Regions from separate parts of the Xylocopilactobacillus apicola genome, predicted to be linked through region 2. Evidence: predicted binding sites of a transcription regulator. Region 2 holds the regulator's gene; the other holds the start of a gene.

Region 1 (3,421 bases), 410 kb from region 2:
TTAACACTATGATCTCAGGTACCAAAAGCGGATATATAACAAGCCGTGCTCATTGGCTGTATCGCTTTGTCATTCGTCATCTTTGGTCAGATGTTGTAGAAGTTGAAGATTTTAAGAATATTGATGACAATTTCTACAATATTTCGCTTCATATTCAAAATGAACTCGTCAGTTATTTGCGCGATTTGGTAGGTGAGCATGTCGATCTTGTTACTAGTGGTCGACAAAGTCTCGATATCCACCAAAAAGGCGTCAATAAAAGTACAGGGCTTACTAAACTTTTAACTAAACTTCAGATTGACCCTAGCGAAGTTGCAGCGTTTGGTGATAACTATAACGATTTAGAAATGTTAGAAAGTGTCAAATATAGCTTTGCAATGGACAATGCGGTCGAGAAGATTAAACAAGTTTCCTTAGAAGTAGTTCCAAGTAACAACGAGCAAGGGGTCTTAAAAACTATTGAGCAAATTTTAGCTGGCAAATATGATTAAGATTAATTTTTTGAAGTATCGCAGATCTGTGATATAATCGATAATAATTAAAAATAGGATGGGATGAGTTTGTAATGGGTAAATTTTTCAAGAGCGTTGGGCAGACAATAAAAGATACAACTTGGCCAACTGGTAAAGAAACAAGACACGACACTTGGACTGTCATTTCTTATGCCATCATTTTTGCGGCTTACTTTGCTGTTTGTGACATGGTCTTAACTCTATTATTGAATAAATTTATATTCTAAATTGACGAGGCAGATTTATGGTTGAAACAGCTGAAAAGCAATGGTACGTTTTACATACTTATTCAGGGTATGAAAATAAAGTTAAAGAAAACTTAAAATCACGTGCTCAATCAATGGGCATGGAAGATTATATTTTTGATGTCATTGTTCCTGCTACTGAAGAGCGAGTTAAGAACTCTCGGACTGGAAAAATGGAGACGGAAGAGAAAAAAACTTTTCCAGGATATGTAATAGTAGAAATGGTGATGACCGATCGTTCTTGGTTTGTTGTGCGGAACACGCCTGGCGTAACAGGTTTTGTTGGTTCTCATGGCGCGGGTTCTAAGCCAGCACCACTTTTACCAGAAGAAGTTGAAGACATTTTGGCGAAGGAAGCTGCTGCTGCAACTCCGGTAAATCATGATTTTGAAATTGGTGAAAGCGTCAAGGTCATTGATGGTGCCTTTGAAGGTTTAGAGGGTAAGATTAATGATATTAATGTTGATCGACATAAATTGAACTTGAGCGTTCAGATGTTTGGGCGAGATACTGATACTGAAGTCGATTTTTTTCAGGTCCAAAAAATTTAGTACTTCGAAATCGCTTCAGGCAAGGGTTTCTAGCTATTGACGTGTTTGTTCAATAAAAATAATAAAACATACTATATGTAGATGAAGTTCCTTGACGGAACTTCTTTTTTTTCTTATCCTAGAGGTATCATAAATCAAGGAAGTAATTTAAAGATGGATTCGAGTAAACAGAAAATCACAGTTTTTTCAAGAAATAATTGTATGCAATGCAAGATGGTTAAACGTTTTCTAAGTGAACATGGCGTTGTTTTTTCTGAAATTAATATTGATGAACAGCCTGCGGCAAGAGAAGAACTGATGAACGAAGGATTTATGTCTTTACCAGTGATTAAAGCTGATGAACTTACTCTGACTGGATTTCGGCCAGATGAGCTTAGAAAGCTTGTTGCTTAATGTGAAACTCGTTTATTTTTCCATAACTGGTCAAACTAAAAGATTTGTACAAAAATTGGGATTAGCGAATAAAGAGATCACAGAAGCTAATCCTTTTTTTACGCTCAAAGAGCCCTTTGTTTTGTTGGTTCCGACCTATGACGAAGAAACAACCAGTGTTGTTAATGATTTTTTGGAATATCAGAATAACTTGCAAAATTGTCGCGGAGTGATTGGTAGCGGCAATCGAAATTTTGCAGAAAAATTTATTTATACCGCCAAAGATCTTTGCCTTGATTACCATTTGCCGCTTTTATACGCATATGAATTTAATGGTACGCAAGAAGATGTTAGCAAAGTTAAAGAAATTGTAGAAAGACTAGACCATGGCAATTAGTAAAATTAAAGATCCAACTTATTTCAAACTGAATAATAAAATTAATATTCCTGATCACGGGAAGATTCCGCTGCAGTATGATCACAAAGCAATTGAGGCTTTTTTTGAGGAGAACGTTAAGCCAAATCTAAAATGGTTTCCGACCTTAAAAGAAAAATTAAATTATTTGACCGATCACAAATATATAGAAAAGGACTTTTTAGCTCGTTATCAGCTGCCTTTTATTAACAAACTCTTTAATTATGTCTATGATGCTGATTTTAAGTTTAAAAGTTTTATGGCAGCTTACAAGTTCTTTAAGCAATATGCTTTAAAAACCAACGATAACGAGTATTATCTGGAAACCTTTGAAGATCGGGTCGCTTTTAATGCCCTTTATTTAGCTGAGGGCGATGAGCAGCTGGCAATTTTATTGGCTGATGAAATGATTCATCAACGCTATCAGCCGGCAACCCCGACGTTTTTAAACGCGGGACGAGCAAGAAGAGGCGAGTTTGTTTCATGTTTTTTGGTTCAATTGACAGATGATATGAATTCAATTGGGCGTGGAATTAACTCTGCTTTGCAGCTTTCTCGAATTGGAGGAGGCGTCGGCATTAATCTTAGTAACTTACGTGAAGCTGGGGCTCCGATTAAGGGCTATGCTAATGCAGCAAGTGGTGTATTGCCAGTAATGAAGCTGTTTGAAGACAGTTTTTCTTATTCAAATCAGTTAGGACAGCGTCAAGGAGCAGGAGTCGTTTATTTAAACATTTTTCATCCAGATATCGTCGATTTTTTGTCGGCAAAAAAAGAAAATGCGGATGAAAAAATTCGAGTTAAAACTTTGTCGTTAGGCGTGATTGTGCCAGATAAGTTTTATGAATTAGCTCGCAAAGACGAAGAGATGTATCTCTTTTCTCCTCGCGATGTTGAGTTAGAATACGGGGTACCGTTTAGTTACGTTGATTTGACTCAGGAATACGATAAATTAGTTGCAAATCCAAAAATTCAGAAGGCAACAATTAAGGCGCGCGACCTCGAAACGGAAATTTCAAAGCTCCAACAAGAGTCAGGGTATCCGTATATAATTAATGTCGACACTGCCAATCGATCAAATCCAATTGATGGCAAAATTGTGATGAGTAATCTTTGTTCAGAGATTATGCAAGTTCAAACGCCAAGCGTTTTAAATAATGATCAAACTTATCAAGAGTTGGGGCGCGATGTCAGCTGTAATTTAGGTTCGACAAATATTCCTAATTTGATGAAAGCTAAGAATTTTGGCAAATCAATTGAGACCATGGTTCGGGCATTAACATTTGTTACTGATAACTCAAACATTGATACAGTTCCCTCAATTGT
Region 2 (3,421 bases):
AGGTCGTGTTGTTGTCACAGGAAGTTGTGGTTGGATTGGGCAATATTTATGTCGATGAGGTTCTTTACGCAGCAAAAATTCATCCAGCTTCCATTTCTGCCAATTTAACTTTAAATGACGCCAAGGAAATTTGGCAAGCAACCAAGGAAATTTTAAAAAAAGCTATCAAGTATGGGGGAACTACGATTTTTAGTTTCAAAAATGCTAACGGAGATATTGGTCATTTCCAGGATTACTTGAAAGTCCACAGTCAAGAAGGAGCTACGTGTAAACGTGACGGTCATTTGGTTGAAAAAATCAAGTTGGACGGACGTTCAACGTATTTTTGTCCACAATGTCAAATTCTGAAGTAGTTGGAATAACCGGCGGGATTGGAACTGGTAAATCGTTTGTTGCTAGCATTATTCGTTCATTAGGGTTTATGGTACTTGATTCCGATCAGATAGCACACCGAATCTTAACTTGTGATCAAAATGCAATTGATAAACTCTGCCACTTTTTTGGCGAAGGAATCGTTAAAAAAGATGGAGCTATCGATCGAAAAGCTCTTGGTACATTGGTTTTTGGCCATCCTGATCAATTAGAGAAGTTAAATAAAATTCTTGACCCTTTTTTACGGCAAACAATTTTAGCTGAGCTGAAATCAGCTCCCAAACCGGTTTTTATTGAAATTCCGTTGCTATATGAACTACATTATGAAAATTATGTCGATCAGGTGATTGTGGTATTTGCCGATGATCGAATAGCTTTAGACCGAATTCAAAAAAGAGATCACCTTGATTTTGCAACGGCTAATAAAAAGCTATGCGCCCAATTGCCGATTAAAGAAAAGATCAAAAGAACTAAATATATAGTTGACACAACTCAGTCAAATGTTTTAGAACAAGTAATTGCAATCTTACAGAAAATTGACTTAATGAAGGAGGATAAAAGTGAAATGTCCTAATTGTGGTTTTGAAGATACCAGAGTCGTTGATAGTCGGCCAACCAAGCTGAACACAGCGATTAGAAGAAGAAGACAATGCGAAAAATGTAAGTTCAAATTTACAACTTTTGAAAAAATTGAATCGACCCCTTTAGTTGTGGTCAAGAAAAATGGTTCTAATCAGGTCTTTGACCGTAACAAAATATCAAGGGGATTAGTTAGAGCAGCTGAAAAGCGCAATATTAGTCAAGATGTTTTAAATAATATTGTTAATGAAATTGAAGAACACATCAGGTTAAGTAGTGAATATGAAGTAACTACTAGGCAAATCGGGGATATGGTTATGAAAAAATTAGCTGACGTTGATGAAGTCGCTTATATTCGTTTTGCTAGTGTTTATCGAGAGTTTTCAAGTATTGATATGTTTTTATCTGAACTTCAAACGATGTCTCGAAAGAATAAAAAGAAACGGTCTCAGCTAGCAAAAAATTCGATGAGTACTTTTGCTGCTAGGAAAAAGTAAATGAACAGTCGTAATTTACATCCGCGTGATGGATTTTTGGTGACAAATGCTAACTATTTTTCAGAACTGAGTCAACAAGTTTTAACTGATCTTTATTTGCCGATAATTGGGACAGATGCAAATAGTTTATATTTGTACCTTTGGCAGCTTACGACCCAAAAATTGGTGTCAATCGATCGATATCAGCATACGCGAATTATTAATGCTACCGGAGAAAGCATTGGTCAAATTGAATCAGCATTGACCAAATTGGAGGGCATTGGTTTGGTGCGGACTTTTTTAAGAAAAGATATTATTGGTTCATTATTTCTTTATGAATTATCGGCACCTGTTAGTCCGGAGAAATTTTTTGAAGACGATCTTTTAAGTTCGTATTTAAACGAAATATTGGGAGAAAAGAATGTTTTAGAACTTCAAGAAAAGTACACCTTACATCCAGCAAATGTGCAAAAATTTAAGGAAATCACGACTCCTTTTTTTACAGCCTATAAGTTTGCTAAAACAAGATTAAATCAAGAAAAGCCGGAGCTTAATTATCAGCCTGCCCGTAGTCCAATTAATTTTCAATTTGATCAAAATTTGTTTTTGACTTTAATGGCTAAAAACGGGGTTAGTCAACAGCTTACAGAGCGCAATTTAAGACAATTTAGTGAATTTTGCATGTTTTATAACATCAACGAACTTGAACTTGCAAATGCATTAATTACCTCAGGTAGCATAAAAAACGATCAATTTTTGCCCGATCGACTGACTGATTATTTGAATTTAAGATTAGCTAGTCATGGAGTTAAAAAGGCTGAGAAAACTACTGTTTCTACTGAAAAATTGAGTGGAGAAGAACAAAAATTGATTCAAAAATCGATCAATCTTTCTCCTTACGAATTTATTAAGCAAGTAAAGGACAAATTTGGTGGTTATCCAAGTAATTCAGAGATAGCGATTGTCCGTAAATTAATTCAGCGCCAAAAATTACCAAATGAAGTAATTAATATCTTGATTTATTATGAAATAAACCGATATACTTCACTCTCACAGAAAGTTACCGACGTCGTTGCTAATGATTGGCTTAAAGATGGGATTCAAAGCGCTGAAGAAGCTCTGGTTCACATTAAAAATTTCAAACATGACCAACAGAAAAAGACTTCTTACACGCGGCGAAAAAGCTCTAAACCAGTCCCTAAATGGTTTAATGAAGATAGTAATCAAACGACATCGAAAGATCAGGTTTCTAAAGAGAATTTAAGTGAATTAATTAGACAAGAAGAAGAAAAGCGCCGGAAATTGGAGGGACAAAAATAGTTGGAAAATATTTCTGATAAAATTAAAGAGTATATAAATACGCATAATCTTGTCCCAGAGTATCATAAAATCGTTGAAAATTTGGTAAATGATCCAGAGATCGCGAATTTTTTGACACAAAATAAAATTAACCAACAGTCGGAAATTTTTAAAAAAGGCATCAGTAAGATTTTCGAATTTTATCAAGCTTCGCGTGATCCTCAGGCCGATTATCTAGCGCGACTTAAATTGGAAAATGATAGCATTGAAGTTGAGTATTATCCCAGCAAGCGCTTATTACAAAAACGGCGGCTGGAAAAGCAAAGTCAGCTTTTTCGTTTATTGTATTCTCCTGCAACAATTAAACGTGCATGTTTTGAAGATTTTGAACAAAATGATCGACAAGATGCTTATTTTAAAGCAATCCAGTTCTCTAATCAATTAATTAGTTCGCCAACTCAATTTATCAAAGGTCCGTATTTTTACGGCAAATTTGGGGTTGGGAAGACTTTTTTGCTTGGCGCTGTTGCCAATGAACTTGCAAAAAAGGATTTAGAGACCTTATTTGTTCATATTCCAACACTAGTAGTTGAGTTAAAAAATTCCATCACAAATCATTCGTTAGCTGATTTAATCAATCAAATTAGAAAAGCGCCAGTTTTGATTTTAGATGATATTGGAGCGGAGAATTTAAG

Evidence for each region. The regulator NrdR, encoded in region 2, represses ribonucleotide reductase genes. The targets are predictions, from matches to a motif close to ACACNATATATNGTGT.
Region 1: a site for NrdR is predicted at 1,377-1,392, ahead of nrdH (glutaredoxin-like protein NrdH). Genes of this name have one in related genera too.

Annotation. Positions count from the first base shown of each region.
Region 1 covers NZ_AP026802.1:1,383,917-1,387,337, reverse strand. The annotation lists gene R8495_RS06900 (HAD family hydrolase) at 1-491, shown strand, start outside; gene secE (preprotein translocase subunit SecE) at 566-739, shown strand; gene nusG (transcription termination/antitermination protein NusG) at 757-1,308, shown strand; gene nrdH (glutaredoxin-like protein NrdH) at 1,462-1,701, shown strand; gene nrdI (class Ib ribonucleoside-diphosphate reductase assembly flavoprotein NrdI) at 1,703-2,077, shown strand; gene nrdE (class 1b ribonucleoside-diphosphate reductase subunit alpha) at 2,067-3,421, shown strand, end outside.
Region 2 covers NZ_AP026802.1:975,090-978,510, forward strand. The annotation lists gene mutM (DNA-formamidopyrimidine glycosylase) at 1-353, shown strand, start outside; gene coaE (dephospho-CoA kinase) at 335-946, shown strand; gene nrdR (transcriptional regulator NrdR) at 933-1,448, shown strand; gene R8495_RS04875 (DnaD domain protein) at 1,449-2,747, shown strand; gene dnaI (primosomal protein DnaI) at 2,748-3,421, shown strand, end outside.